DNA from 3 places in the Cellulosimicrobium sp. CpK407 genome. Region 1 is predicted to be linked to each of the others. Evidence: predicted binding sites of a transcription regulator. Region 1 holds the regulator's gene; each other region holds the start of a gene.

Region 1 (9,797 bases):
ATCCGGCGCCGCGACGTCCGCGACGCCATCGCGAAGGCCCGGCGCACCCACAAGCCGCACAACCTCGCGCGCGTCACGTTCGTCCGCGAGATGCTCTCGCGCCTCGTGGACCAGTACGGGCGCCAGCTCGGCGAGCCGCTCGTCGGCGAGGACCGCGCGCTCGCGCTCGAGGACCTGCGCTCGCACCGCGACGTGCGCGTCGCGCTCAACCTCGCGTGGCTCCCCCTCACGCCGGAGCGCCTCGTCGAGGACCTGTGGACCAAGCCGCACCGGCTCGCCGAGGCGGCGCCCGAGCTCTCGCCCGCCGACCGGCGGCTGCTCGAGCGGCCGAAGGGGGCGCCGTGGACGCCCGCGGACGTGCCGCTCCTCGACGAGGCCGCGGAGCTGCTCGGCGAGGACGACCAGGCGGAGCGGGCCGAGGCCGCCGCACGGGCGGCGCAGCGGGCTCAGGACCTCGAGTACGCGCGGCAGGTGCTCGAGTCGTCCGGTGCGGGCGGCGGGATCGTCGGCGCGGACGTGCTCGCCGAGCGCTTCTCGGCGAGCGGCCCGCGCCTCACCACCGCGGAGCGCGCCGCGCAGGACCGCACGTGGACCTACGGGCACGTCGTGGTCGACGAGGCCCAGGAGCTCTCGGCCATGGCGTGGCGCATGCTCGTGCGCCGGTGCCCGACGCGCTCGTTCACGGTCGTCGGCGACGTCGCGCAGACGTCGTCGCTCGCGGGGGCGCGCTCGTGGAAGGGCATGCTCGACCCGGTCTTCCGCGACGCGTGGCGGCTCGCGGAGCTGACCGTGAACTACCGGACCCCCGCCTCCGTGGCCGACGCCGCCCGCCGCGCCGCCCTCGCCGCCGGGCTGCCCGTCTCGCCGCTCACGTCCGCGCGCGACGTGGAGGACGCGCTGCGCGTCGTCGAGGCGACGCCCGACGGCCTCCCCGCCCAGGTCCGTGCCGAGGCCGACGCGGCGCGCGCGGAGTTCGTCGCCGCGGAGTCGGGGCGCGTCGCCGTCGTCGCCGCGGCGCAGGCCGTGCCCGCCCTGCGCGCCGCCCTCGGTCTCGTGGACGCCGGACCGGACGCCCCCCTCACGGTCCTGGACCCGGTCCAGGTGAAGGGGCTCGAGTTCGACGCCGTGGTGCTCGTGGAGCCCGCCGAGATCGCGACCGGCCCCTCCGGCGCCTCGGACCTCTACGTCTCCATGACCCGCCCGACCCAGCGCCTGGTCGTCGTGCACGCCCGCGCGCTCCCGGAGGGCGTGACCGGGACGGGCTCGACGACGGCGGGCACGGCCGCCCGCGACGGGGCGCGCGTCGCGCCCTGACCCGGTCGGCCGCCGGCGCGTCCGGCCGTTCGGATCGGTCGTTCACCTCGTCCCGAGGGTCAAGACCCGTTTGGCCCGGACCATGGACCGGGCGCACCATGGGAGCGTGCTACGCGCCCTCCTCCTTGAAAACCTGCACCCTCTCGCCGCCTCGAACCTCGAGGCGGCGGGGATCGACGTCACCGTCCGCACCGGCGCCCTCGACGAGTCCGAGCTGATCGAGGCCCTCGACGGGGTCCACCTCCTCGGCATCCGGTCCAAGACGAACGTCACCGCGAACGTGCTCGAGAACGCCCCCGACCTGGTGGCGCTCGGCGCGTTCTGCATCGGCACGAACCAGATCGACCTGCGCTCCGCCGCGTCGCAGGGCGTCGCCGTGTTCAACGCCCCGTTCCAGAACACGCGCTCCGTCGTCGAGCTCGCGCTCGCCGAGATCATCGCGCTCACGCGCCGGCTCACCGAGCGCGACCGCGCGCTGCACGAGGGCCGCTGGGACAAGTCGGCGGAGGGGGCGCACGAGGTCCGCGGCCGCACGCTCGGCATCGTGGGGTACGGCAACATCGGCACCCAGCTCTCGGTCGTGGCCGAGAACCTCGGCATGTCCGTGGTCTTCTACGACACGGCGGAGAAGCTCGCGCTCGGCAACGCGCGACGCATGGACACGCTCGACGAGCTGCTGGAGCAGGCGGACGTCGTCACGCTGCACGTCGACGGCCGCCAGGGCAACGCCGGGCTGTTCGGCGCCAAGCAGTTCGCCCGCATGCGCCAGGGCTCGATCTTCCTCAACCTGTCGCGCGGGTTCGTCGTGGACTACGGCGCGCTGCGCGAGGCGATCGAGGAGGGCCGCGTCTCCGGCGCCGCCGTCGACGTGTTCCCGCACGAGCCCAAGCGCAAGGGCGACGCGTTCGACTCCGAGCTGCGCGGCCTGCCGAACGTCATCCTCACGCCGCACATCGGTGGCTCGACCGAGGAGGCGCAGGAGGCGATCGGCCAGTTCGTCTCGGCCAAGCTGCGCGACTACCTCACGACGGGCTCGACGACGCTCAGCGTCAACGTGCCGAACCTCGCGCTCGAGCAGACGACCGGGATCACGCGCATCACGCACCTGCACCGGAACACGCCGGGCGTCCTCGCGGCCGTCAACGCGACCCTCGCGGAGCACGGCACGAACATCGAGGGCCAGCTCCTCGCCACGCGTGGCGAGATCGGCTACGTCGTCACGGACGTCGGCTCGCGCGTCGAGCCCGCCGTCATCGAGGCCCTGGCCGCGATGGAGCAGACGATCGCCCTGCGCGTCCTCGACTGACGCCCACCGCGAGCGCCTTCGCCGCGTGCACCGGGTCGCCCCGGCGCACGCGGCGAAGGTCCTCGGGCGGCATGACCTTCGCCGCTGAGCGCCCCGCGCTCGGCGGTGCCACGATGAGGCATGACCGGATACACGCACGACGGGCCGCAGATCCTCGACGCCGACGCGTCGTGGGACCTCGTGGAGGGGACCCACGTCGCACGCCTCGCCGTGAGCGTGCGGGGCGAGCCGGACATCTACCCCGTCACGGTGCGGGCGCACGAGCGCACGCTCGCGTTCCGCACCGTCCCCGGGACCAAGCTCGCGACCCTGGCGACCAACGAACGCGTCGCTCTCGAGTGGGACCACGTGGACGACGACGGGGCGTGGAGCGTCGTCGCCCGCGGCACCGCGCACCGGCCGCGCAGCGAGCACGAGGTCGACGCCGTCCAGGAGGACGCCGCACCCCTCGTCCCCGTCGTGGACGTCCCGACCGAGGAATGGGTCGTCATCGAGGTCCGCGAGGTGACGGGGCGACGCTTCGCCCGGTCGGAGGCCTAGCCGCACTTCCCCGTCAAGGCGCCGACGCAGGTCGTCCGGCCGCCCCCGACGGGGCGACCGGACGACGACGAACGCTGAGCCGGAGGCGGCCGTCAGCCGGACTTGCGGCGGAACGTGCGCTGGACCGGCCCCACGGTCTCGGACCCGTGCACCGACCCGGTGTTGGACTCGCCGTCGGCCGTGCGGTGGCGCGCCGCGTTCTTCCGGTCGAGCGCCTCCCGGAACTTCGCCTTGGCCTCGTCGGTCGGTGCGGTGTCTGCAGCGGATCGCTGCTGGTCGGACGCCATGGCGGTCTCCTCGTCGATGGGGGAACTCGGTCGTGCACTGCGGTCGGCCCGACGGTGCGGGCACCTCGCCAGCCTCCCGCACCGCGTCGCCGGACGCCACCTGATTTGTCCGCCGGTCGGCCGGTCTCCGACGGACGGCCGGACGGTGTCGGGTAGCGTCGGCCGCGTGCCGACCGACTCCTCCGCCTCCGCCGCTCCCCCGTTCCCGGACCGGGCCCCGCTGCCGCACCGCCGTCTCGGTCGGTCCGGGCTGGCGCTGCCGGCGGTGTCGCTGGGCCTGTGGCAGAACTTCGGCGACGCCGACCCGCGGGCGACGCAGCGCGAGATCGTGCTGCACGCGGTCGACCGCGGCGTGACCCACCTCGATCTCGCGAACAACTACGGCCCGCCGGGCGGAGCGGCCGAGGAGTCCCTGGGGCACCTCCTCGCGCGCGAGCTGCGGACGGTGCGCGACGAGCTCGTCGTGACGACCAAGGCCGGCTACCGCATGGGGCCCGGCCCCTACGGAGAGGGCGGCTCGCGCAAGTACCTGCTCTCCTCGCTCGACGCCTCGCTGCGTCGCCTCGGGCTCGACCACGTCGACATCTTCTACTCCCACCGCTTCGACCCGACGACGCCGCTCGAGGAGACGGTCGGTGCGCTCGCCACCGCGGTCCGTTCGGGTCGCGCGCGGTACGCGGGCATCTCGTCCTACTCGGCGCGTCGCACCCGGGAGGCGCTGCGGGTCGCGGAGCAGGTGGGCGTCGACCTCGTCGTGACGCAGGTGTCGTACTCGATGCTCAACCGGTGGGTCGAGGAGCCCGACCCGCACGACCCCGCGGGCGCGTCCGTGCTCGACGTCGCGGGCGCCGCGGGGCTCGGGGTCGTCGCCTTCTCGCCGCTCGCCCAGGGGATGCTCACCGACCGGTACCTGCGCGGGGTTCCGGACGACTCGCGCGCGGCGCGCGGGGGGCCGCTCCGACCGGCGTTCCTCTCGGAGGCGAACCTCGACCACGTCCGCCGGCTCGACGACCTCGCCCGCGCCCACGGGCGCAGCCTCGCCACGACGGCGATCCTCTGGGCGATGCGGGACGAGCGCGTCACGTCCGTGCTGCTCGGCGCGAGCTCGACGCGGCAGCTCGACGAGAACCTCGCCGCGCTCGACGCGCCGGCGCTCTCCGCCGAGGAGCTCGCTGCCGTCGACGCGCTGCCCGCGGACACCGGCATCAACATCTGGGCGTCGCGGTCCAGCGACCTGTAGGCCCGCCGGACGCGCGCCGACGACGCGGGACCCCTGCCGGGGCCGCGACGTGCCCTCGCGCGTGCGGCCTCAGGCGTGCGGTGCGACCTCCCCGCGAACGTCCGCCCCCGGAGCGGTGCCGCTCGAGCCCTCCTCGGCCCGGGCCGCGGCCGTCTCGCGCTCCTCGCGCTCGACGCGCAGCGACGTGATCGCGCTCTCGAAGTCCTCGAGCGAGTCGAACGCCTGGTAGACGCTCGCGAAGCGCAGGTAGGCGACCTCGTCGAGCTCGCGCAGCGGCCCGAGGATCGCGAGCCCGATCTCGTACGCGTCGAGCTCGGCGCTGCCGCTCGCCCGGATGGTCTCCTCGACGCGCTGCGCGAGCACCGCGAGGTCGTCCTCGTTGACGGGTCGCCCCTGGCAGGCCTTGCGCACGCCGTTGACGATCTTCTCGCGCGAGAAGGGCTCCGTGACGCCGGAGCGCTTGACCACGGACAGGCTCGCGGTCTCGATCGTCGTGAAGCGGCGGTTGCACTCGGGGCACTGGCGGCGCCGACGGATCGACGCGCCGTCGTCCGAGGTGCGCGAGTCGACGACGCGGGAGTCCGCGTGGCGGCAGAACGGGCAGTGCATGGCGGGCTCCTCCGCGGGGTTCGCGCCGACAGGTCGGCGCGACGAACGTATGCCGTCGCGGCGGGACCGTGCAACACGCCTCCGACGCCGGCCGCTCGCGCCCGCCGCGTCGTCGGCGCGCAGACGGCCGCACCGGTGCTCGTGGACGGCAGAACGGGGGCGGTCGTGGTCGACCGCCCCCGTCGGGACGCCCCCGTCCCCATCTCGCGCGTGACTCGCCTCACGCGCGGCGACGTGCACAGGAGTCGCGGTGGACCGCGCGCTCCTCACCTCGTCCGCCCAGCCCCCCAGCCGGCGTTGTGAGGTGACACTAACTTAGGGCGACCTAAATGATGCCGCAACCCCTGCGCACCGCACGGGGCCCGGTTTCGCCCGTGTCCTGCGTCACAGCGCGCTCTCGCGTCCGCACCGAGGGCGCCCAGCCGGCCTCAGGCGGACGCCGGGAGGAGGATCTTCTGGCCGGCCTGGAGGCCCGAGGACGAGAGCCCGTTGAGCTCGGCGAGCCCGCCCACGACGTCGCGCAGGTCCTCTCCCGGCGCCGCCACCCCCTGCGCGAGCTCCCACAGCGTCTCCCCCGAGCTCACGACGTGCACCCGGACCTCCACGGGCTCGCCCGGGCCGCTCGCGACGGCGACGCCCACCCGCGCGGCCAGCAGCAGGACCGCGGCGGCCAGGAGCACGAGGACCACGCGGCCCCGGCGCGTGAGCCGCAGCGGCCGCTCCTCCGCACGCCCCGTCACCCCGCCCGCAGGGCCGAGGGGCCCGACCGTCGAGATCGCCATCGCATCCATGCCTGCTCCGTCCCGGCCCGCGGGCCCGATCGCCTTCCCCGGTCGATCGGACGCCGCGAGCCCTTCGCCTCCGCGCCGACCGGGTCGGTCGAACACGTGTACGTAGAACACCTGTACGAAGGTCTATCACGAACGACCGACAGAGTCGAGACATGCTCGAACAGGTGTTTGATTCGTGTCGCAACCTCCCCTAGCCTGGGGTCAGGTCGGTTCGCCGGACATGTCCGCTCGGACCCGGAGGGGCGACCGAGGTCCCGGAGCGCACGCCCCGGGGAGGGGAGGCCGCACGCCCGGGAGGCGTCGGCGGCCGCGACGGACGAAGGCGGAGCGACCATGGCGGGACGAGGCACGGACAGGGCACGGGGGCTCGCCGAGGTGCGGGAGCTCCCGGACGGGTCGGCGGGGGGTGACGGGCTCACGCCGCGCCAGCGCCTCGTGCTCGAGACCATCCGCGCGTGCGTCGAGCAGCGCGGCTACCCGCCGAGCATGCGGGAGATCGGCGAGGCCGTGGGCCTGACGAGCCCGTCGTCGGTGAAGCACCAGCTCACGACTCTCGAGCGCAAGGGCTTCCTGCGTCGCGACCCGAACCGCCCCCGCGCGATCGAGGTCGTCCAGCCGGACGACGCGCGCCGCGCCACCCCGCTCACGGCAGCGGGCTCCGCGCCCGAGCCCGCGTACGACGAGGCGCACCCGGCTCCGTCCTACGTCCCGGTCGTCGGCCGCATCGCCGCCGGCGGCCCGATCCTCGCGGAGCAGGTCGTCGAGGACGTCTTCCCGCTGCCTCGCCAGCTCGTCGGCGAGGGCGAGCTCTTCCTCCTGCGGGTGCAGGGCGACTCGATGGTCGACGCCGCGATCTGCGACGGCGACTGGGTCGTCGTCCGCCGCCAGCCCGTCGCGGAGAACGGCGAGATCGTCGCGGCGATGATCGACGGCGAGGCCACGGTGAAGTCCCTGCGCCGCGCGGACGGTCGCGTCTGGCTCATGCCGCACAACGCCGCGTACGACCCGATCCCTGGCGACGACGCCCAGGTCCTCGGCCGCGTCGTCTCCGTGCTGCGCAGCCTCTGAGCCGCACGGACCGTCCGTCGCCGCACCCTCCCGAGCGGTCCCTCGCGGGGCGGACGAGGCGGGCGCCGGCACGTCGAGGTCGGAAGCGCCGAGAGCCGGGTGGTCGTCGACCACCCGGCTCTCACACGCCGTTCCGGACCCGCCGGCGAACCGGTCGGTCAGAGACCGAAGCGCCGGGCGACGGCGTGCAGCGACTCGGCGGACGAGCGCAGCCCGGCGAGCTCCGCGTCGGACAGCGGGACCTCGACCCGCTCGGTGGCGCCACGCCGGTCGACGAGCGTCGGCAGCGAGAGGCACACGTCGTCGAGCCCGTACGCGCCGTCGAGCAGCGTCGAGACGGGCAGGATGCGGTGCTCGTCGTCGAGCACGGCCTCGATGATGCGCGTGCCCGCGAGCCCCACGGCGTAGTTCGTCGCCCCCTTGCCCTCGATGATCCGGTAGGCCGACTGCACGACCTCGCGCGCGATGTCGTCGCGCACGCCTGCCGTGAGCGGACCGCGACCGCCCAGGCCGGGCCACTCGAGGAGCGGGACGCCGCCGATGGTCGCCGAGCTCCACAGCGGGATCTCGCTGTCGCCGTGCTCGCCGGCGATGTACGCGTGGACGTTCTGCACCGCGACGCCGCAGTGCTGGGCCACGAGGAAGCGCAGCCGCGAGGAGTCGAGGACGGTCCCGCTGCCGAAGAGCTGCGAAGGCGGCAGCCCGGAGAACTTGAGCGCCGCGTAGGTGACGATGTCGACGGGGTTGGTCACCATGACGTAGACCGCGTCCGGGGCGACCTCCACGAGACCCGGCAGGATCGTCCGCATGAGGCCGATCGTGCCCTCGGCGAGGTCGAGCCGCGTCTGGCCCGGCTTCTGCTTCGCCCCGGCCGTCACGACGACCACGTCGGCCCCCGCGCACACCGCGACGTCGTCCGACCCCTCGACCCGGGCCATCGGCATGAACTGGATGCCGTGCTGGAGGTCCGCCACCTCCGCGTCGACCTTCGCCCGGTTCACGTCCAGGAGCGCCACGGTGCGCGCGGCCCCGCGCATGAGGGCCGCATACGCCAGGGTCGACCCGACCGCACCCGCGCCGACGATCGCCAGCTTGGTCGTCCGCGCTCCCCCTCCCGGCCCACCCGTGCTCGCGTCACCCGTGCCCTGCGGGGACGTGCTCGTCGTCATGTCGCCTCCGTGAAGTCGCTGGAATCGTGAAGACCGCGGAAAGGACTCAGCCTAGGGCGGCGAGGCGCCGGAGCGCACCGGTGGCGACGTCGCGGTCGGTCGTCTGCCAGAACCCCGGCATGGACCGCGTGAGGAACGTGCCGTAGCGCGCGGTCACGAGACGCGGGTCGAGGACCGCGACCACGCCTCGATCCGTGGTGGACCGGACGAGCCGGCCGGCGCCCTGCGCGAGCAGGAGGGCGGCGTGCGTCGCGGAGACCTGCATGAAGCCGTTGCCGCCCGCCGCCTCGACCGCCCGCGCCCGGGCCGACTTCACCGGGTCGTCCGGACGGGGGAACGGGATCCGGTCGATGAGCACGAGCTGGCACGACGGCCCGGGCACGTCGACGCCCTGCCAGAGCGACAGCGTGCCGAACAGGCAGGTGGCCGGGTCGTCGGTGAACTCGCGCACGAGCGTCGGGAGCTGGTCGTCGCCCTGGCACAGGATCGGCACGTCGAGCCGCTCGCGCATCGCCTCCGCCGCGGCGACCGCGGCGCGGCGCGACGAGAACAGGCCGAGCGTGCGCCCGCCCGCCGCCTCGACGAGCGCGGCGATCTCGTCGAGCTGGTGCTCCGTGGAGGCCTCGCGGCCCGGCGTCGGGAGGGCCTTGGCGACGTAGAGGATGCCCTGCCGCGCGTAGTCGAACGGGCTGCCGACGTCGAGGCCGCGCCACCGTGGTCCGTCGGCGTCGCCGCCCTCGCCACCGCCCCCGAGCCCGAAGGTGCGCGCGACGGCGTCGAAGCTGCCGCCGAGCGCGAGCGTCGCGGACGTGAACACCCCGGTCCGCTCGGCGAGCAGGTGCGTACGGATGAGGCCCGCGACGCCCAGCGGGGCGGCGTGCAGGCGGCTCGCGCCCTCCCCGAACCGGTCGGCCGACCAGCCGCCCTCGCCGGGGCGCGAGCACCAGAGCACGTCGTGCCCGGTCGGGTCCGCGGCCATGCGCTCGGCGACCTCGAAGAGCTGCAGCATCGTCGACTGCGCCATCTTCAGCCCGGAGTCGGGCTGGGCCGGCTTGGTCACCCCGGTCTCGGGCTTGAGCGTCGAGAGGACCTCCCGCGCGGCGTCGCGCACCGCGGCGACCGCCGAGCGCGCGCCGTCGGGCAGGCCGTCGGGGAACCGCTCGGCGGGCAGCGACCCGACGACCGTCCCGAACGCCGCCGACGCCGCGTCGAGCGCGTCCGTGGTCACGCCGCCGTGCCGCCGCGCGAGGCGTGCCGCGCTCTCGATCGCCGGTACCGACAGGTCGACCGTCGCGGCCGCCGTCACGCGGTCGGCGAGCTCGTGCGCCTCGTCGACGACGAGCACGTCGTGCTCGGGCAGCACCCCGGGCGACCCCATCGCGGCGATGCCGAGCATCGCGTGGTTGGTCACGACGACGTCGGCCTCGCGGGCCGTCGCGCGCGCCTTCTCGGGGAAGCACTCCGCGAGCAGAG
Region 2 (9,797 bases), on a different contig from region 1:
ACGGTCACGCCGAGCGGCGGGACGTCCGCGATCTTGATCGTGTTGTTCTCCGAGGCGTTGATCGCCTCCGAGAGGTCGAAGCCGACCTTCTTCGCGTCGACGTCGAACGCCGCCACGAACTCCAGGCTCGACACGTGGTAGTCGCCGAACTGCACGTGCATGAGGCCCGGGACGGTGCTGCTCGGGTCGGCGTCACGGTAGAAGTGCACGCCCTGGACGAGGGACGATGCGCAGTTGCCTACTCCGACGATGGCGACGCGGATGGAGGTCATCCTCGCTCCTTGGTGTTCGATGTTCCAGGGTCCTCGGGTCGCCTCGCGCCGTCGGGCTCCTGCTCGGATGGTTCCGCAGGATGCGGGGTGCTGCTGGTCCGCGCACGGGTGGTGCTCCGGGAGTGCCCGGAGCTCCGGTCGCGCTCGGTGGTGATGAGACCGTCGAGCCAGCGCACCTCGCGCTCGACCTGCTCGAGTCCGTGACGTTGCAGCTCGAGCGTGTACTCGTCGAGCCGCTCGCGGGTGCGAGCCGCGGACTCTCTGACCGCCTCCAGCCTCTCCGTGAGCCGGGTGCGCCGGCCCTCGAGGATGCGGATGCGGGTCTCGGCGTCGGTCTGCGCGAAGAACGCGAACCGGACGTCGAAGCTCTCGTCCTCCCAGGCTGCCGGCCCCGACGAGGCCAGCACGCTCTGGAGGTGCTCCTTGCCCTCGGCGGTCAGCTCGTAGACGATCCGCGCGCGCTTGCCCGAGAGGGCGGGCGCGAGCGTCGACTGCGCCGCGGACTGCTCGGTGCCGCTGATGAGCCCGCGGGCCACCAACGACTTGAGGGCGGGGTACAGCGAACCGTAGGACAGCACGCGGAACGACCCGAGCATGAGGTTGAGCCGCTTGCGCAGCTCGTACCCGTGCAGGGGCGACTCCTTGAGGAGGCCGAGGATCGCGGTCTCGAGCACCGGCGTCTTGCTGCGCACGAACCCACCTCCTGACGCTCCTCGGGCGTGCCCTGGTGGGCTCGCTGTGACCTGAGGTCGACTCGATGTATCGAGTCGATACATCGACAGGTTAGGTCGTCTCGATGCGTCGTGCAATCTTCGGGGAGTGTCGCGCATCGCGCCACAGATGTGAAGGACCCGCGGAGGCGGCGGGACGCCGCGGCGAATCAATGGCGCACGATCGCGCTGTCAGTGCTGCAGACCCTTGTCCCGACGGGGCGACGCCCTATTGTTCAGGGTGGTCCGGCGTGTGCCGACCCCGTGCCCGACGACGTCCCGCGCCCGAGGCGGGGACGCGCCGTCGGGCAGGCGGTCCGCTCGCGGTGGGCCACGAGCAGGTCCGCGGACGACGTGGAGCCGGCTTCCCGTTGCCCCCCAGAGGAAGGTAGACCGTGGCGCGATCCACGAGGACGAACGGACGGACGACCCCCCGCGGGCGCCGTCGGTTCTTCAACTACCCGCGCTCGCACGTCAAGAGCTTCCGCCGCTGGCTGCCGTCGTGGCGCGTCGTCGTCGGGACCATGCTGACCGGCGTCGCGCTCGTCGCGGGCGTGCTCGTCGCTGCGTGGTTCACGACCGAGGTGCCGACGAAGCTGCCGAGCGTCGGCGCGCAGACGTCCACCGTGTACTGGGGCGACGGGACGACCGAGATGGGGAAGTACGCCGTCGAGAACCGCGAGATCATCGACTACGCCACGCTTCCGAAGTACGTGGGCGACGCGGTCGTCGCGTCGGAGGACCGAACGTTCTGGACGAACTCGGGCGTGGACTTCCGGGGTATCGCCCGCGCGTTCTACAACAACATCAAGGGCGGGGGCCGCCAGGGCGCCTCGACGCTCACGCAGCAGTATGTCGAGCGCTACTACACCGACACCGTCACGGACTACGCGGGCAAGGCCCGGGAGGCCATCCTCGCGCTGAAGATCACGCAACAGCAGAAGAAGGAAGACATCCTCGGCAACTACCTCAACACGATCTACTTCGGCCGCGGGGCGTACGGCATCCAGGCCGCCGCGCAGAAGTTCTACGGCGTGGACGCCGCGAGTCTCACCGTGTCGCAGTCCGCCATGATCGCCGGCATCGTCCCGAACCCCACCAACTGGGACCCGATCAACAACCACGACCAGGCGGCGTACCGCTGGGACCGGACCCTCGGCTTCATGTACGAGGACGGGCACATCGACAAGGCCCAGTACGACGAGGCCCTCGCCGCGGGCTTCCCCGAGCCGGTCGAGTACACGAAGTCGCAGCGGTACGCGGGGTCGACGGGCTACCTCCTGCGCATGGTGGAGGAGGAGCTCGCCGGGAGCGACAACCCGATCGACTTCGACAGCCTCTCCACCGGCGGGTACACCGTGGTGACGACGATCGACAAGGGCATGCAGGACGCGGCTGTCGCGACGGCCGACTCGCTCCCGCGCGCGGGTCGGGGGGACGAGAACCCCGTCTCCGAGAACATCCGGGCGGCGCTCGTGTCGATCGATCCGAACGACGGTTCGATCCGCGCGCTCTACGGGGGCCAGGACTTCGTCCAGAACGAGTACAACAACGCGACCCGCGGCGCGGCTCAGGGCGGCTCGACCTTCAAGCCGTTCACGCTCATCGCCGGGCTCGAGAACGGCCACACGCTGGACGAGCGGTTCGACGGCGACTCGCCCAAGACGTTCCCTGGCGCGGACAACGGCAGCGACTGGAAGGTCCGCAACTTCAGCGACCACGACTGGGGAAACATCGACCTCACCGAGGCGACCGCGCAGTCGGTGAACACCGCCTACGCGGAGCTCAACCTCGAGGTCGGGCCGGAGAAGACCGCGGACGTCGCAGCACGTCTGGGCATCAAGGCCGACGTCGGGTCGAACCTGGCGAACGTGCTCGGTGACGCGACGGTGACGCCGCTCGAGCTGACGAACGCCTACGCGACCATCGCCGCGCAGGGCATGCGGTCGACGCCGCACATCGTGGCTTCCGTGACCGACTCCCGGGGCAACCTGGTGTACCAGGCACCGGGCGCCGACAAGCGCGAGCAGGAGTTCGCTCCGGACGTCATGGCTGCCGCGACGTACGCCCTCTCCCAGGTCGTCGAGAAGGGGTCGGGCGAGCCGGCGCAGGCCATCGGCCGCCCGGCCGCCGGCAAGACCGGAACCTCCACCGACAACAAGTCGGCCTGGTTCGCAGGATTCACCCCTGGCCTCGCGACGGTGGTCGGTCTCTACCAGTCCGGACCGAACGGCGAGCAGGAGCAGATCACCCCGTTCGGCAAGTGGGTCGGGGACGAGATCACGGGTGGTTCCTGGCCGGTCGAGGCCTGGACCTCCTACATGCAGACGGCCGTGGCGAACCTGCCTGTCGGCGAGTTCCCGGCGTACACGCCGCCCAAGCCGCAGCCGACGGAGACGCCTACCGAGACCCCGACGGAGACCCCGACCGAGGACACGCAGCCGGAGGAGCCGGTGGAGCCGGAGCAGCCGGAGAACGTCACGGTGCCCAGCGTCGTCGGCATGGAGAGCCGGGCCGCGCGCGCCCAGCTCGAGGCGGCAGGGCTCAAGGTGCGGATCACCGAGGAGTTCTCCGACCAGCAGCCGCGGGGCTTCGTCATCAGCCAGTCGTCGATGAGCGAGGTGCCGCCCGGGTCGACGATCGCGCTCGTGGTCTCCAAGGGGACGGACCCGGGCCAGCAGCCCGACCCGGACCCGACCGAGACGCCGACCGACCAGCCCACCGAACCCGGGTCCGGGAACGGGAACGGGAACGGCGGTGGACCGGGCGGAGGCGGCTGACCCGGCCGACCGCAGATTTCCAGGGGCCCGCGCCGAGCGGGTACCCTGGGGAGCTGCCGTCCGCACGTCGGACGGCAGCAGCACGAATGCATGAACCCTCCTGTCACGGAGAGACCGTGACCGCGAAGACCAGAGGAGGTGGGTTATCCGCATGCGTCAGTACGAACTGATGATCATCCTCGACCCCGAGATCGAGGAGCGCACCGTCGCCCCGTCGCTCGACAAGTACCTGTCGGTCATCAAGACCGACGGCGGCTCCGTCGACAAGGTGGACATCTGGGGTCGTCGCCGCCTCGCGTACGACATCAACAAGAAGTCCGAGGGCATCTACGCGGTCGTCGACTTCACGTCGACGTCCGACACCGCCAAGGAGCTGGACCGTCAGCTCGGCCTCAACGAGGTCGTCCTGCGGACCAAGATCCTGCGCACGGACGCTCGCTGACCCTCCCCGCGTCCCCCGTCCGACCGTCCCGCACGGGATGCTCCACGCCGTAGCGCGTGTGGGCACCGCGTGATGGGATGAGCGACGCGAGAACGTTACGAGCGAGGCGCGCGGCGCCGTCGACGACACAGACGACACACGAAGGAGCTGGCCATGGCAGGTGACACCGTCATCACGGTGATCGGGAACCTCACGGGAGACCCGGAGCTGCGTTTCACCCCCTCGGGTGCGGCGGTGGCCAACTTCACGGTGGCGTCGACGCCGCGGACCTTCGACCGCCAGTCGAACGAGTGGAAGGACGGGGACACCCTGTTCATGCGCTGCTCGATCTGGCGCGAGGCCGCGGAGAACGTCGCGGAGTCGCTGACGAAGGGCATGCGCGTCATCGTGCAGGGCCGCCTCGTCCAGCGCTCGTACGAGACCCGCGAGGGGGAGAAGCGCACCGTCGTCGAGCTGCAGGTGGACGAGATCGGTCCCTCCCTGCGCTACGCCTCCGCGAAGGTCACCCGCGCCCAGCGCTCGGGTGGCGGTGGCGGCGGCTTCGGCGGCGGTGGCGGCTACGGAGGTGGCGCCAACTCCGGCGGCGCCTCCGGCGGCGGATTCAGCTCCGGCGGCGGTCAGCAGCAGAGCGACGACCCGTGGGCCACGGCCGGCCCCGCGTCGTCCGGTGGTTCGTTCTCCGACGAGCCCCCGTTCTGATCGTCCGCCACTCCCAGAACACACACCCGTCCCCGCGGGTGCCGCGCCGCTCGTCGGCGCGGACCGCACGCGGGGATCGCACCTTGTAGAGGAGCAACACCATGGCGAAGCCTGTGGTGCGCAAGCCCAAGAAGAAGTCCAACCCGCTGAAGTCGGCCAAGATCGAGTCGGTCGACTACAAGGACACCGCGCTGCTGCGCAAGTTCATCTCCGACCGCGGCAAGATCCGCGCGCGTCGCGTGACCGGCGTCTCCGTCCAGGAGCAGCGCCAGATCGCCCGTGCGGTGAAGAACGCGCGCGAGATGGCGCTGCTGCCGTACACGTCGACGGCTCGCTGAGCGGGAAGGGAGAGAACTCATGGCCAAGCTGATCCTGACCCACGAGGTCACCGGTCTCGGTGAGCCCGGCGACGTCGTCGAGGTGAAGGACGGGTACGCCCGTAACTTCCTCGTCCCGCGCAAGCTCGCCACGCCGTGGTCCAAGGGCGCCGAGTCGCAGGTGACTGCGATCCGCAAGGCGCGCAAGGCCCGCGAGATCGCGTCGCTCGACGACGCGAAGGCGATCCGCGACTCGCTGCAGTCGAAGCCGGTCGTCGTGCCCGCGAAGGCCGGCGCCGCCGGTCGTCTCTTCGGTGCCGTGACGACGGCGGACATCGCGTCCGCGGTCGCCGCTGCCGAGGGCCCGTCGGTCGACAAGCGCAAGATCGAGATCGGTCAGCCGATCAAGGCGACGGGTGACTACACCGTCTCCGTCCGCCTCCACCCGGAGGTCTCCGCGACCCTCGCGGTGAAGGTCGTCGCTGCCTGATCTGCTGCTGAGCAGTCCTCGAAGGCCCGGTCCCTCCTCGGAGGGGCCGGGCCTCCGTGCTGTTCAGGCCGTGCCGGTGACCATCCAGGCAGTGCCCCGGGCTCGAAGGCCCGTGGTCACGGCGCGAGCCGCCATGAAGACCCCCGCGAAGGCGAGCCACAACCACGCGAGCCCCGCTGCGCCGTCGGGCGCCCACTGCCGGACGGCGAGCGCGAACGGCGCGTAGACCACCAGCGTGAGCATGCCCGCCCAGGCGAGGAACCGGCCGTCCCCGGCGCCGATGAGGACGCCGTCGAGGACGAACACCCAGCCCGCCATGGGCAGGAGCAGCCCGCACACGGCCATGCCGACGGCGACCGCGGCGCGCACGTCCGGGTCCGACGTGAAGAGCAGCGCGAACCACCAGCCGCCCGCGGCCATGACGATCCCGAGGGCGGCGCCTGCCGCGACCCCCCACTGCAGGGTGCGGCGCAGGACGGCCCGGACGCGCGGGACGTCGTCGGCGCCGAGCCCGTGGCCGACGAGCGCCTGGGCGGCGATGGCGAGCGCGTCGAGCGCGAACGCCGCCAGGCCCCAGACGGAGTTCACGACCTGGTAGCCCGCGAGCGTCACCTCGCCGAGCCCGGTCGCCACGAAGACGGTGAGGAGGATCGCGAGGCGCAACGAGAGGGTGCGGACGAAGAGCGGCGCCCCGGCGCGCGCGTTGGACCAGATGCCGCCGGCCGCGGGGCGCAGGGACGCGCCGTGGCGCCGGGCACCGCGCACGACCACGACGACGAGCACCGCGCCCATGCTGAGCTGCGCGACGGCCGTCCCGATGCCCGAGCCGGCGATCCCGAGACCTGCGCCGTAGACGAGGACGACGTTGAGGACCGCGTTGAACGTCGCGCCGCCCGCCGCGACCCACAGGGGCGTCCTCGTGTCCTGCATGCCGCGCAGGACGCCCGTGGAGGCGAGGACGAGGAGCATCCCGGGGAGGCCGAGGGCGGACCAGCGCAGGTAGACGACGGCGTGCTCGGCGACGTCGCCCGTCCCGCCCATCGCTCCGACCGCCCAGGGCGCGGTCGCCCACAGGGCGGCGGCGAGGAGCACGCCGAGCCCGACGGCGAGCCACAGGCCGTCGACGCCCGACTGGAGCGCCTCGCGCGTGTGCCCGGCGCCGATGCGACGGGCGACGGCCGCCGTGGTCGCGTAGGCGAGGAAGACGCACAGCCCGACGAGCGTGACCAGGAGCGTCGAGGCGAGGGAGAGCCCGGCGAGCTGAGCCGTGCCGAGGTGGCCGACGACGGCGCTGTCGACGAGGACGAAGAGCGGCTCCGCGACGAGCGCGCCGAGGGCCGGGACGGCGAGCGCGAGGATCTCGCGGTCGAGCCGGGAACGGGTGCGGCGTCCTGTGGACGACGTTGCCGGGTCGGGTGGCGTCCGGGTGTCGCCGACGTGGCCGGGCGGTGTCCGGCGTGTCGTCGGCGTGTCGTCCGACTTTCTTTCTTCCACACCCCTGAGGGTAGTGACGAGGCTGGTCAGAGGCGGCTCGCGCTGATGTACACAGGGAGATCGTGACGTTGTCCACACGGTTATCCACCGGGTGTGCACAGCGAGGGGGACTGTGTCCACAGGTTCGGGGGTCCCTGTCCACCGGGCGTGCACAGGGCCGTTTGCGGGGTGTCGACCAGCGATCTAGTGTCGCGGGGTCGTGCTTGTCGGAGGCGGGAGGCGCGGCCACCGGGACAGTCGTGTGGGTGGCCCGCGGTAGAACACGTGTACGACGAAGGTTTGTCCCGGTCGCGCGGTCCCTCGTGGGTCGTGGCGGCTTCGGGGGAGCGAGGGGCGCATGTCGATCGAGGAGCTCGAGGAGAGCTACGGGGGCCCGGGGCCGTCAGGTTTCGACCGGACGCCGCCCCAGGACGTCGCGGCGGAGATGAGCGTGCTCGGCGGCATGCTGCTGTCCAAGGACGCCATCGCCGACGTCATCGAGCAGATCCGTGGCTCCGACTTCTACCGCCCCGCGCACGAGGTCGTCTACGAGGCGATCATCGACCTCTACGGCCGCGGCGAGCCCGCCGACGCCATCACCGTCGTGGCCGAGCTGACCAAGCGCGGCGAGCTGCAGCGCATCGGCGGCGCCCCGTACATCCACGACCTGATGGCCGGCGTCCCGACCGCCGCGAACGCCGGGTACTACGCGCGCATCGTGCGCGAGCGCGCCGTGCTCCGGCGCCTCGTCGAGGCCGGCACGCGCATCGTGCAGCTCGGCTACGCGACCGACGGCGGCGACGTCGACGAGATCGTCAACAACGCCCAGGCCGAGGTCTACGCCGTCACCGAGCGTCGGACGACCGAGGACTACCTCCCGCTCTCGGAGATCCTCGGCCCCACGTTCGACGAGATCGAGGCCGCGCAGGGCCGCGGCGAGGGCATGACCGGCGTCCCGACCGGCTACTCCGACTTCGACCGCCTCACCAACGGCCTGCACCCCGGCCAGATGATCGTCGTCGCGGCGCGACCTGCCATCGGCAAGGCCCTCGCGCTGGACACGCCGCTCCCGACGCCGTCGGGCTGGACGACGATGGGCGACGTCGCCGTCGGTGACCTGCTCCTCTCCGCGGACGGGACGCCCACGCGCGTCGTCGCCGCGACCGAGGTCATGGTCGACCGCCCGTGCTACGAGGTCGAGCTCGACGACGGCACGGTGATCGTCGCGGACGCCCAGCATCAGTGGGTGACCTCGACCCGCGCCCAGCGACGCGCGGTGCGATCCGGCCAGACGCCGGACTTGTCCGTGCGGACGACCGAGGAGCTCGCCGCCACGCTCCGGACGGCGACGGCCGACAAGCGCGCGAACCACTCCATCGCCACCGCGGCGCCGCTCGACCTGCCCGACGCGGACCTCCCGATCCACCCGTACGCACTCGGGGTGTGGTTGGGCGACGGCAGCTCCCGACGTGCCGAGCTCACGTCCGCCGACCCCGAGATCGAGATGCGGCTCGAGGGGCTGGGCCACGTCGCGCGGCCGGACGCGGACGACCTGCTCGCGCTCGGTGTGCCGGGGACCGACCACATCCCGGCGGCGTACCTGCGCGCGAGCGAGGCACAGCGTCGGGACCTTCTGGCGGGGCTGCTCGACACCGACGGCACCGTCATGCCGCAGGGCAGCGTCCAGATCAGCCTGACGAACGAGCGTCTCGCGCGCGAGACGCGTGAGCTCATCCTGTCGCTCGGGTGTCGCACGGGTTGGTCGACGAAGACCGTGAAGGGGCGGACCGAGGCGTCGTCGACGGCGTACACGATCACCTTCACGACCGAGGACGACGTGTTCTGGCTGGAGCGCAAGCGCCTCGTCCACAAGGAGCGCCGCCGTCCGGGCACCGCGCGGCTCACGTCACGGTTCGTCGTCGACGTCCGCCGGGTCGAGTCGGTGCCGGTGCGCTGCGTCGAGGTCGACCATCCCTCGCACCTGTATCTGGCAGGACGATCGATGGTGCCGACGCACAACTCCGTGCTCGGTATCAACGTCGCGACTCACGCCGCGGTGCACCACCAGATGGCGTCCGTCATCTTCTCCCTGGAGATGAGCCGCAACGAGATCACCATGCGTCTTCTCGCCGCCGAGGCGCGCGTGCCGCTGACGCGGATGCGGTCCGGGAAGATGGACGAGCAGGACTGGCAGAAGCTCGCGTCGACGATGGGCAAGGTCGCTGAGGCGCCGCTGTTCATCGACGACTCGCCGAACATGTCGCTCATGGAGATCCGGGCGAAGTGCCGCCGCCTCAAGCAGCGCCACGACCTCAAGCTCGTCGTGATCGACTACCTCCAGCTCATGAGCTCGGGCAAGCGCGTCGAGTCGCGCCAGCAGGAGGTCTCGGAATTCTCCCGTGCGCTCAAGCTCCTCGCGAAGGAGCTCGAGGTCCCTGTCATCGCGATCTCGCAGCTGAACCGTGGTCCGGAGCAGCGCGGCGACAAGAAGCCGCAGATGAGCGACCTGCGTGAGTCGGGCTGCCTCACCGAGGACACGAAGATCCTGCGCGCCGACACCGGCGCAGAGACGAGCCTGGGCGAGCTCTTCGCGCTCAACGCCAAGGACGTCCCG
Region 3 (9,797 bases), on a different contig from region 1:
GGCGGTGCAGGCGCCCCCGAGGGGGTCGCTCCGATGCGTGCCCCCGACGGTGAGGGAGCGCTCCCACGACCGTCCTGAGGGCACAGTAGCGACTTCCGCGACGTTCGTCGCGTCCGGGCTCGGCGGCGGTCCTCGTCCCGTGCTGTCGGGTGCGGTCGGCCCGGCGCCCGACGGGACGCCGGGCCGGGCCGCCTCTCGGTGGTGGGCGGGGAGGGCGACCTGTCGTCGGACACGGTGCCGCGCCGGTGGAGGGCGGTGCGAGACTAGGGGCCGTGACCGACACCCCTCAGGATCCTGCCTCGGCCCTCTCGCTCGGCGAGGTGGACGCCCTCGACACCGCGGCGCTCGACCTGCCCGGCTGGACGCACGTGTACTCCGGCAAGGTGCGGGACCTCTACGCACCGGACCTGCCCGCCGTCGGCGGCGTGCACCCGCTCGGCGACGTCGTCCTCGTCGTCGCGAGCGACCGGGTCAGCGCGTACGACCACGTGCTGTCGCCCGGGATCCCCGACAAGGGCGTCGTGCTCACGCAGCTCAGCCTGTGGTGGTTCGAGCAGCTCGCCGACCTCGTGCCGAACCACGTGGTGTCGACCGAGGTGTCGTCGGAGCCGGGCGACGGCCTCGTGCCCGACGTCGTCGCCGGCCGCGCGATGATCTGTCGCCGCCTCGACATGTTCCCCGTCGAGTGCGTGGCGCGCGGCTACCTCACCGGCTCCGGGCTCGTCGAGTACCGCGCCGGGGGAGAGGTCTGCGGCGTGCCGCTGCCCGCCGGGCTGGTCGACGGCTCGCGCCTGCCCGAGCCGATCTTCACGCCCGCGACCAAGGCTGCCGTGGGCGAGCACGACGAGAACGTCTCCTTCGACGTCGTCGCGGAGCAGATCGGCCTCGACGACGCCACGCGCCTGCGGGAGCTCACGCTCGCCGTCTACGCGCGCGCCGAGCAGATCGCGCGCGAGCGCGGCGTGATCCTCGCGGACACCAAGCTCGAGTTCGGCGTGGACCCGACCACCGGCCGGACCGTCCTCGGCGACGAGGTGCTCACGCCCGACTCGTCGCGGTTCTGGCCCGCGGACCAGTGGGAGCCGGGGCGCGCGCAGCCGAGCTACGACAAGCAGTTCGTCCGCGACTGGCTCGTGTCGCCCGCGTCCGGGTGGGACCGCGCGTCCGACACCCCGCCGCCCTCGATCCCCGCAGAGGTCGTCGCGCGCACCCGCGCCCGGTACCTCGAGGCGTACGAGCGGCTCACGGGCTCGACGCTCGGCTGAGCCGTCAGGCGGTCCGGGCCGCGCCCGGGCGCACGTAGGTGTGCCCGCTCGGCGCGGTCCACCGGACCGCGCCCTCGGCGAGCAGGGCGGGCCGCCAGCCGTCGCGGGCACGGACGACGCGGTGGTGCCGGCAGAGCGCGACGAGGTTGTCGGCCTCCTGCGCGGCGGCCGCGGCGGCGTCGTCCGCGCCCGGCCGCGGTGCCACGACGTGGTCGAGGTCGCAACGGAACGCCGGGACGCGGCAGCCAGGGAAGACGCAGGTCTCGTCGCGCGCGAGGACGCGCGCGACGGTCCGCGGCGACGGTCGTGCCCTGCCGCGCTCCATGGCCGGGGCGAGTGCGAGCGGTGCTGCCACGCGGACCTCCCTGCGTCGTCGAGCCGTGGTTCGTGCGAGGGCGGGGAAGGGGCAGGACCCCGCCCTCGCACCGTGCCCGAGCGTGCGTCTCGAACACGTGTTCGACTCTAGCGGCATCCTCCGACACGCGTCGAGGGCTGGCTCTATGGGTCGTCATCCGATATATATCGTTCATGGCACCGAGCCCTCCCGCGTTCCGCATGACCGAGCAGGCGTACCTCGTGCTGCTCTCCCTCAGCGCGGAGCCGCGGCACGGGTACGCGGTGATCCAGGCCGTGCGCGAGCTGTCCGACGGCCGCACCCGGCTCGGGGCCGGCACCCTCTACGGCAACCTCGACCGGCTCGTGGCGGCCGGGCTCGTCGAGCCGACCGGCGAAGAGGTCGTCGACGGCCGCCTCCGGCGCTACTACCGCGCCACCGACGACGGGCGCCGCGCGGCCCGGACGGAGACCCTCCGCCTCGCCGAGCTCGCCGAGCGCGCGCGGCGGTCCCTGGAACGCCACGGCCCGGCGGGTGCCGCCGACGGCCTCGCGGGGAGCGGCGCGTGAGCGCGGGCGGCGCGGACCGGTACGAGCGGTCCGCCCGGTTCTGGCTCCGCGCCTACCCGCCGCGCTGGCGTCGCCTCCACGGCGACGAGGCGCTCGCGGTCCTGCTCGACCTCGCGCCCGCATCCGACGACGCCGGGGCGCCGCACGGCATCGGCGCGCGCGAGGCGTGGGGGCTGGTGCGTGCGGGCTGGGCGCTGCGCCGGCGGGAGCACCCGCCGCTCGGGCGCTGGTTGCTGTACCGGCTGTTCGACGCCCGGCTGCCCGTGCGCTACTGGTGGTGGGTCGCCGACGACATCCACGGCGTGCTCTACCCCTGGCGCGTGACCATGACGGGGCTCGGGACCGCTCTCGCGATCTTCTACGGCTGGCCGGTGCTGGCGCAGCTCCTGTTCTCCGTCGAGGTCACCAGGCCCGACCTCTGGCTGATCCTCCTGTGGTGCGGGACGTTCCTCGGCGGAGGGCTCCTCTTCCGCCGTTCGCACGTCGCGCGCGCGTGGCGCAAGCACGTGCTCGACGGCAACATCCCCGTGGACGTCCCGGCAGATCCGCCGCGGGCAGCCGGGGCCTGAGCCCGGCAGCGCCGTCGTGCCACGGTGCGGACGGCCGCCGGACGTCGCCCGTGCGCCCGGTAGACTGGGCGCGGAATCCCGCCGTCGGCTCCCGCTCGTCCCGTCCCACCGACCGTCCTCGACGGCCGTGACGTGGTCGGGATCCCGGAGCCCCGGCCCTCCCGAACTCTCTCGCCAAGGAGCCCCCGTGGGACGCGTCGTCGTCGAGGTCATGCCCAAGCCCGAGATCCTGGACCCGCAGGGCAAGGCCGTCGTCGGGGCGCTGCCGCGCCTCGGCTTCACCCAGTTCACGTCCGTCCGCCAGGGCAAGCGGTTCGAGCTCGAGGTCGACGGCCCGGTCACGCCGGAGATCCTCGCCGCCGCCGAGGAGGCTGCGGTCAAGGTGCTGTCGAACCCGGTGATCGAGGACGTCGTGCGTGTCGCCGACATCGAGGCCGACGCCGCCGCGACGATCACGTCCGAGGGGCTCGCCTGATGAGCGGCGCGACGCTCGCGACGGCGCGGATCGGCGTCGTCACCTTCCCCGGCACGCTCGACGACCGCGACGCGGCGCGCGCGGTGCGTCTCGCGGGCGGCGAGGCCGTGTCGCTGTGGCACGCGGACGCCGACCTGCACGGCGTCGACGCGGTCGTCCTGCCCGGTGGCTTCTCCTACGGCGACTACCTGCGCGCGGGCGCGATCAGCCGCTTCGCGCCCGTCATGGAGTCGATCGTCGACGCGGCGGCGGGCGGCATGCCTGTCCTGGGCATCTGCAACGGCTTCCAGGTCCTCACCGAGGCCCACCTGCTGCCCGGCTCGATGGTCAAGAACGACCACCTGCACTTCATCTGCCGCGAGCAGGTCCTCGTGGTCGAGAACGCCGAGACGGCCTGGACGCGCGACTACACGGTCGGCCAGCGCATCACGGTCCCGCTGAAGAACCAGGACGGGCAGTTCGTCGCGGACGACCGCACGCTCGACGAGCTCGAGGCCGAGGGTCGCGTCGTCTTCCGCTACGACGGCTGGAACCCGAACGGCTCGCGCCGCGGCATCGCCGGCATCACCAACGCCGCGGGCAACGTCGTCGGCCTCATGCCGCACCCCGAGCACGCCGTCGAGGCGGGCTTCGGGCCCGCGAACGAGGCCGGCCCCCGTGCCGGCACCGACGGGCTCGGCTTCTTCACGTCGGTCCTGGGCGCGCTCGTCCACGCATGACCGGGTCGGCGTGACCGGCGCGCCCTCGCGCGTCCTGCCCGACGGCGTCGGGGGCCCGGGCACGCGCGTCACCGTCGAGGCGGTCCCCGGGGACGACGCCGCGGCCGAGCTCCTGCGCACGCGTCAGCAGGCGGAGCTCGCCGCGCGGTACGGCGAGCCCGACGCGGGCGCGTTCGAGCCCGAGGCGTCGGTCGCGAACGTCGTGGTCCGGGCGGGCGGCGAGCCGGTCGCGTTCGTCGCGCTGCGCGACGTGTCGGGCACGCCCGACGGCCGCGGCGGGACGCACCCCGCGCGCACCGGGGAGGTGAAGCGCCTCTGGGTCGAGCCCGACCACCGCGGCCGCGGTCACGCGCGCACCGCGATGCGGGCCGTGCACCGGCACGCGGTCGTCGCCGGGCTCGAACGCGTGGTCCTGGAGACCGGGACGCTCCAGCCCGAGTCGATCGACCTCTACCTCGCGCTCGGCTACGTCCCGATCGAGTCGTACGGCCACTACGCCGGGCACCCGCTCTCGCGCTGCTTCGCGCTCGACCTGAGGGCCGCGTGCGGTCCGGGCGTCGGCACCGGCACCGCGGACGAGACGTCGGCGACGAGCGGCCGGCTCGGGGCGAGCATCCCGCGGGCGACCGTGGGCCCGAGCGAGCCCGCGAGCGTCGCTGCCCGTGAGGTCGTGGAGGTCCGCCCCGTCCCGTGGGACGACCCGGACGCGGCAGCACTGCGCCGGGAGATGCACGAGACGTCGTCCGCCGTCCTCTACCCCGAGCTGTTCGGCGGGCTCGACGCCGCGGGCGGGTTCGACGCGGTCGACGCGCGCCTGGGCGACGACGTGGTGACGACCCTCGTCGCCTACCGGGACGGGGAGGCCGTCGGGTGTGCGTCGCTGCGTCGCCCCGCACCCGGGGCGCCCACCGACGCGCTCGAGGTGAAGAAGGTCTACGTGCGCCCACGGGCACGCAGGACCGGGACGGCCCGCAGGCTCCTCGACGGGCTCGAGGCCGTCGCGCGCGAGCGCGGGGCGGCCCGGCTCCTGCTCGAGACGGGGATCCGCCAACCGGGCGCGATCGCGCTCTACCGCTCGCTCGGGTACCGCGCCGTCCTCGCTTTCCCGCCGTACGTCGGCGACAACCACGTCGCGCTCTGCTTCGCGAAGCCGCTGGTCTGAGGGTCGCACCAGGGGATTCTCGGGGTCGTGCCGGATATGCCCGCGGTGTCCGCCTCCGCTAGGGTGTCCCCGTGATCCCCCTCGCGACCGGTGCCTACTCCGTGGCCTCCGTCGTCATCGAGCTCCTCGGCTGGGTCGCCGCGGTCGCGTCGCGGGTGCCGGGCCGGGTCGGGGTCCTCGCGGGCGAGCTGCGCGAGACCGCCGTCGAGTGGGGGCTCCCGGTCGGCGACGTGTCCGACCTCTACGCCGCCTTCCCCGTGCGCCTCGCGCTCGCCGTCGGGGCGGTCGCACTCGTGTGCGCGGTCGTCGCCCTCGTGCACGGCCTCCGGGAGCGTCAGCGCGCCGGCGGGTCCACCGACGCGTCGCGCGTCAGCGGGCGCTGAGCAGCGGCGCGACCTCCCGCCCGAGGAAGCGGACGAACCCCTCCACGTCCGGCTCGTCCGCGGTCGGCTGGACCGCGACGGCCGTCGCGCCCGCGTCCGCCAGGGCCAGGACGGCTGCGGCGATCGTCGCGGCGTCGCCGCCCGCGCCGATGCCCTGACCCGCCTCCTTCCCCCACAGCGGCACCTCGCGGTCGACGCGCTCCTGCGCGCCGGGACCGGTCGCCGCGATGAGCGTCGCGTGGACGTCGAAGCCGTCGACGGCTCCGCCCGCGCGTGCCGCGTCCGTCGCGACGCGCACGTCGTCCGGGGTGAGCGCGTTCGCGAGGATCAGTCCGTCGCCCAGCTCTCCCGCCAGCGCGAGCGAGCGGGGACCCACGCCCCCGAGCCACAGGGGGACGGGCTGCGTGGGAGGCCAGTCGAGCCGCACGGCGTCGAGCGTGACGTACCGCCCCGCCGTCGTGACCTCCTCGCCCGCGAGCAGGCTCCGCAGCGTCGTGGCGTGCTCGCGCAGCAGCGTCAGCGGCGACGCGACACGGACCCCCGCCTGCCCCATCCACTTCTGCACGCCGTGGCCGACGCCCGCGACGAGCCGTCCGGGGAACATCCGGGCGAGCGTCGCGACCTCCATCGCGGTGATCGCCGTGCTGCGCAGCGGGGCCGGCATGAGCCCGATGCCGACGCGCACGTGCTCGGTCCAGGCCAGCGCGGCGGCAGCCGACGCGAGGCCCGACTGCTTGAAGCAGTCCTCCCACACCCAGAGGTCGTCGAGGCCGGCCTCCTCCGCGGTCGCGGCGAGCCACCGCAGGCTCTCCGGGGCGTGGGTGGGCACGAACGCGATACCGAGCCGTGGTGTCGTCATGCTCGTCATCGTGCCGGACGCCACCGACACCCGGCCGTCCGCTCAGCCGTCGTCGCGGCGAGCGCGTGACCTGCCGCGGGCGGACCGTCGTGCGAGCGCGTCGGCCCGCGCCAGGAAGGCGAGCTGCGCCGCGACGGACTGGCGTGCCGCGTCGAGGACGGACGGGTCGACGTCGGCGTAGACGCGCGCGACGACCTGCTCCACGGCGTCGTCCGCACCCGCGGTCAGGCCGAGCGCGGCGAGCGTCGCCCGGACCTGGGACAGGCGTTCGAGCCGGTGCGCGCGGTACGCACGCACCCGCTCCGCGAGGTCGTCGACGACCGGCCCGTGGCCGGGGAGCCCCGTCGCCCGGCCCGGCCCCGCGGCGGCGACGGCCTCGATCGCGTCGAGGCTCGCGAGGTAGGCGCCGAGCGAGCCGTCGGGTGCGGCGATCACCGTCGTGCCGGTCCCGAGCACGGTGTCCCCGGTGAGGACCGTCGTGCCCGACGGCGGCCCCGCGTCGCCGGCGGCGGTGTCACCCGACGGGGTGCCGCCGGGCGGCACGTCGCCGAGGGTCGCGTCGCCGAGATGCTGGTCGGCGGGTGCCTCGCCGCCCGGGCGTGCGCCGCCCCTGGCGAGGTCGCCGGGCGTGGTGAGCGGGCCGTCGTCGGTCAGGACGAGGCAGACCGAGTCGGCGGTGTGGCCCGGGGTGGCGCGCACGACGATGCGCAGCCCGGCGGCCTCGATGACCTCGCCGTCGCGCAGGGGCGCGCCACCGTGGCAGTGCGCCGGGTCCGCGGCGCGCACCGGCGCCGCGGTCCGCTCCCGCAGCCCGGGAGCCCCGGCCGTGTGGTCGGCGTGGCGGTGCGTGACGAGCACGAGCTCGACCGGCCCGGCCGCCGCCAGCGCGTCGAGGTGCACCGCGTCGTCGGGCCCCGGGTCCACGACGACGCACGTCGCCGACCCGGGCGCGCGCAGCACGTACGAGCGCGTGCCGTCGAGCGTCATCGGGCCCGGGTTGTCGGCGCGCAGCACCGCGGCGAGCCGGGTCACGGGCGTGGGCGCGGTCATCTCGGGCCGTCTCAGGCGCGGTGCCGCAGGACCGACGGGCGCCCCTCGTCGTCCCACTGGGAGAAGCGCGCGTCGATGAGGGGGCCGACGAGGTCGTACGTCTCCCACGTGTCCGGCACGCGGTACACGTCCTCGGGCTCGCCGTCGCCGGGGCTCACCGCGTCGACGTAGTCCTCCAGGTAGAGGCCGCCGTCGTCCTCGTCCTCCTCGTCGCCCGCGTAGTACGCGCTCGCGAAGGCCGCGCCGACGGCGTCGAGGTCCTCGTCGACGAGCCTGCCGTCGCACGCGTCGAGCACGAACGCGCCGGGCGTCGTCCTCCGGTCGCGCAGCGCGGCGAGCTCGTCCGCGGCGCCGTCGGCGAGCTCCTCGGAGACGTGCCCGCCGAGCACCGCCCACGCGAGGAACACGCCGATGTGCGTCGCGCCCGCCTCGGGGCCGGCCTCCGGCGGGTACCCCTCGCCGTCGGAGTGCCAGGCCGCGTCGTCGTACGTCGTCGTCATGCGGTGACGCTACAGCCTCCCGCCGACCACGACATGAGGGTCGATATCCCGCGGATCACGACCCTCATGTCGTGTTCGACCGCGTGCCAGGTCGTGTTCGGCAACGGGGCGGGCGGGTGGGGACGGGCGGTCGGGTGGGGACGGGCGGTCGGCGGGTCAGGCCGCCGGGTCGCCGGCGAGGGCGGCCGCGAGGAGCTCGAGCGTGCGGGTGCGGCCCGGGGTGGAGTCCAGCGGCTCTTCGGCGCGCGACGCCGCGACCGGCACGATCATCACCTCGTCGACCCCGTGGCGCTCGGCGAGCCGACGGACCTCGGCCGCGGCGTCGTCGGGCGTCCCGACGGCCCAGCGGCGCAGGCTGTCCTCGACCATCTGCCCGGCCGCGCCGTCGAGGGGCGCCGCCAGAGCCTCCTCCACGGTCTCCAGCGCGGTGAGCGGCTGACCGGTGCGCAGCCGCGACATCATGCGCGCCTGCGGGAGCGCGCGGGCGCGCGCCTCGTCCTCCGTCTCCGCCACGACGGCGTTGAGCGTGAGGAACGTGCGCGGCTCGGGGAACGCCTCGCTCGGGCGGTAGCCCTCGCGGTAGAGCGCGAGGATCTCGTCGACGCCCTGCCCGGAGAAGTGGTTCGCGAACACGTAGGGCAGCCCGAGCTCGGCCGCGAGGCGCGCGGAGTAGTCGCTCGACCCGAGCAGCCAGACGGTCGGTGCGCCGTCGGCGGCGGGGGTCGCGTGCACGTCGTACACCTGGCCGCTCGTGAGGCGCAGGGTCGCGCCCTGCGGGCTCATGAGCGCGAGGATGTCGGTCACGTGCTGCGGGAACCGGTCGACGTCGGCCGTCGGGCCGGTGATGCGCAGGAGCTGCGTGACGACGGGGTCGGAGCCCGGCGCGCGGCCGATGCCGAGGTCGACACGGCCGGGGGCGATCGCCTCGAGCGCCGCGAACTGCTCCGCGACGACGAGCGGCGCGTGGTTGGGGAGCATGACCCCGCCCGAGCCGACCCGGATGCGGTCGGTGACCGACGCCGCCGCGGCGATCATGACGGGCGGCGTCGACGCCGCGACCGCGGGCATGTTGTGGTGCTCGGCGAACCAGTAGCGCTCGTACCCGAGCCGGTCCGCGAGGCGGACCAGGTCGAGCGACGCCCGCACCGCCTGGGTGCTGGACTGGCCCGAGCGGACGGGCACGAGGTCGAGGACGGACAGGCGGGGGGTCTGGGTGCTCACCCTCGTGCCAACCGGCGACCCCCGAGCCTCATTCCCCGTGAGTGCCGCGGCACGTCTGTCAGGATGGTCGCCATGGACGTCCCCTCGATGATCATGGGCGCCGCGATCGCGTCCGTCGCCTGGATCGTGCTCGTGCCGTGGGGTCGGCTGAAGGAGCTGCGCGAGCGGGATCAGGCGGAGCGCGCGGAGGACTGACCGCCCGGAAGCGGCGTCCGCAGCCCGCTCGCCCGGTGGACCGGGCTCGTGACCGCCGTGCGGACCGCGTCCTCGGAGCCGACGACGCGCACGAACGACTGCGCGCGCGTCACCGCCGTGTAGAGCAGCTCGCGCGTGAGCAGCGGCGACGTCGCGGGCGGCAGCACGAGCGTCACGCGCTCGAACTGGCTGCCCTGCGCGCGGTGGACCGTCATGGCGTGCACGGTCTCCACCGGCGGGAGACGGTGCGTCCGCACGCGCAGCGGCGCACGCGGGTCGCCGAACACGGCGACGACGCCGACGCCCCCGGGCTCGGCGACGAGCACGCCGGTGTCGCCGTTGTAGAGACCCACCTCGGCGTCGTTCGTCGTGACCAGCAGCGGCCGGCCCGCGACCCACGGGGAGTCGGTCGCGTGGTGGCCCGTGGCCTCCTCGACCCAGGCCTCGACCTGCGCCGCCCACCGGCCCCGACCGGCGGGGCCGCGCCGGTGCGCGA

Evidence for each region. Region 1 encodes LexA, which represses DNA repair genes until DNA is damaged. Its sites were predicted from a motif close to TCGAACANNTGTTCGA; they were not measured.
Region 2: a site for LexA is predicted at 7,461-7,476, ahead of ABWU78_RS19965 (replicative DNA helicase). Genes of this name have one in related genera too.
Region 3: a site for LexA is predicted at 1,710-1,725, ahead of ABWU78_RS02660 (HNH endonuclease signature motif containing protein). Genes of this name have one in related genera too.

Annotation. Positions count from the first base shown of each region.
Region 1 covers NZ_JBGNYC010000004.1:67,696-77,492, forward strand. The annotation lists gene ABWU78_RS03115 (HelD family protein) at 1-1,314, shown strand, start outside; gene serA (phosphoglycerate dehydrogenase) at 1,421-2,620, shown strand; gene ABWU78_RS03125 (pyridoxamine 5'-phosphate oxidase family protein) at 2,741-3,160, shown strand; gene ABWU78_RS03130 (DUF5302 domain-containing protein) at 3,253-3,447, opposite strand; gene ABWU78_RS03135 (aldo/keto reductase) at 3,614-4,687, shown strand; gene nrdR (transcriptional regulator NrdR) at 4,757-5,296, opposite strand; gene ABWU78_RS03145 (LysM peptidoglycan-binding domain-containing protein) at 5,725-6,087, opposite strand; gene lexA (transcriptional repressor LexA) at 6,421-7,155, shown strand; gene ABWU78_RS03155 (L-lactate dehydrogenase) at 7,314-8,324, opposite strand; gene ABWU78_RS03160 (ATP-dependent DNA helicase) at 8,371-9,797, opposite strand, start outside.
Region 2 covers NZ_JBGNYC010000074.1:975-10,771, forward strand. The annotation lists gene ABWU78_RS19925 (inositol-3-phosphate synthase) at 1-272, opposite strand, end outside; gene ABWU78_RS19930 (PadR family transcriptional regulator) at 269-964, opposite strand; gene ABWU78_RS19935 (transglycosylase domain-containing protein) at 1,378-3,762, shown strand; gene rpsF (30S ribosomal protein S6) at 3,914-4,204, shown strand; gene ABWU78_RS19945 (single-stranded DNA-binding protein) at 4,358-4,903, shown strand; gene rpsR (30S ribosomal protein S18) at 5,005-5,241, shown strand; gene rplI (50S ribosomal protein L9) at 5,261-5,710, shown strand; gene ABWU78_RS19960 (MATE family efflux transporter) at 5,774-7,069, opposite strand; gene ABWU78_RS19965 (replicative DNA helicase) at 7,542-9,797, shown strand, end outside.
Region 3 covers NZ_JBGNYC010000003.1:139,663-149,459, reverse strand. The annotation lists gene ABWU78_RS02665 (phosphoribosylaminoimidazolesuccinocarboxamide synthase) at 321-1,265, shown strand; gene ABWU78_RS02660 (HNH endonuclease signature motif containing protein) at 1,270-1,620, opposite strand; gene ABWU78_RS02655 (PadR family transcriptional regulator) at 1,794-2,168, shown strand; gene ABWU78_RS02650 (hypothetical protein) at 2,165-2,737, shown strand; gene purS (phosphoribosylformylglycinamidine synthase subunit PurS) at 2,925-3,212, shown strand; gene purQ (phosphoribosylformylglycinamidine synthase subunit PurQ) at 3,212-3,931, shown strand; gene ABWU78_RS02635 (GNAT family N-acetyltransferase) at 3,942-5,093, shown strand; gene ABWU78_RS02630 (hypothetical protein) at 5,165-5,476, shown strand; gene ABWU78_RS02625 (LLM class flavin-dependent oxidoreductase) at 5,463-6,335, opposite strand; gene ABWU78_RS02620 (MBL fold metallo-hydrolase) at 6,378-7,385, opposite strand; gene ABWU78_RS02615 (DUF7832 domain-containing protein) at 7,397-7,885, opposite strand; gene ABWU78_RS02610 (LLM class flavin-dependent oxidoreductase) at 8,042-9,106, opposite strand; gene ABWU78_RS02605 (hypothetical protein) at 9,179-9,301, shown strand; gene recD (exodeoxyribonuclease V subunit alpha) at 9,277-9,797, opposite strand, start outside.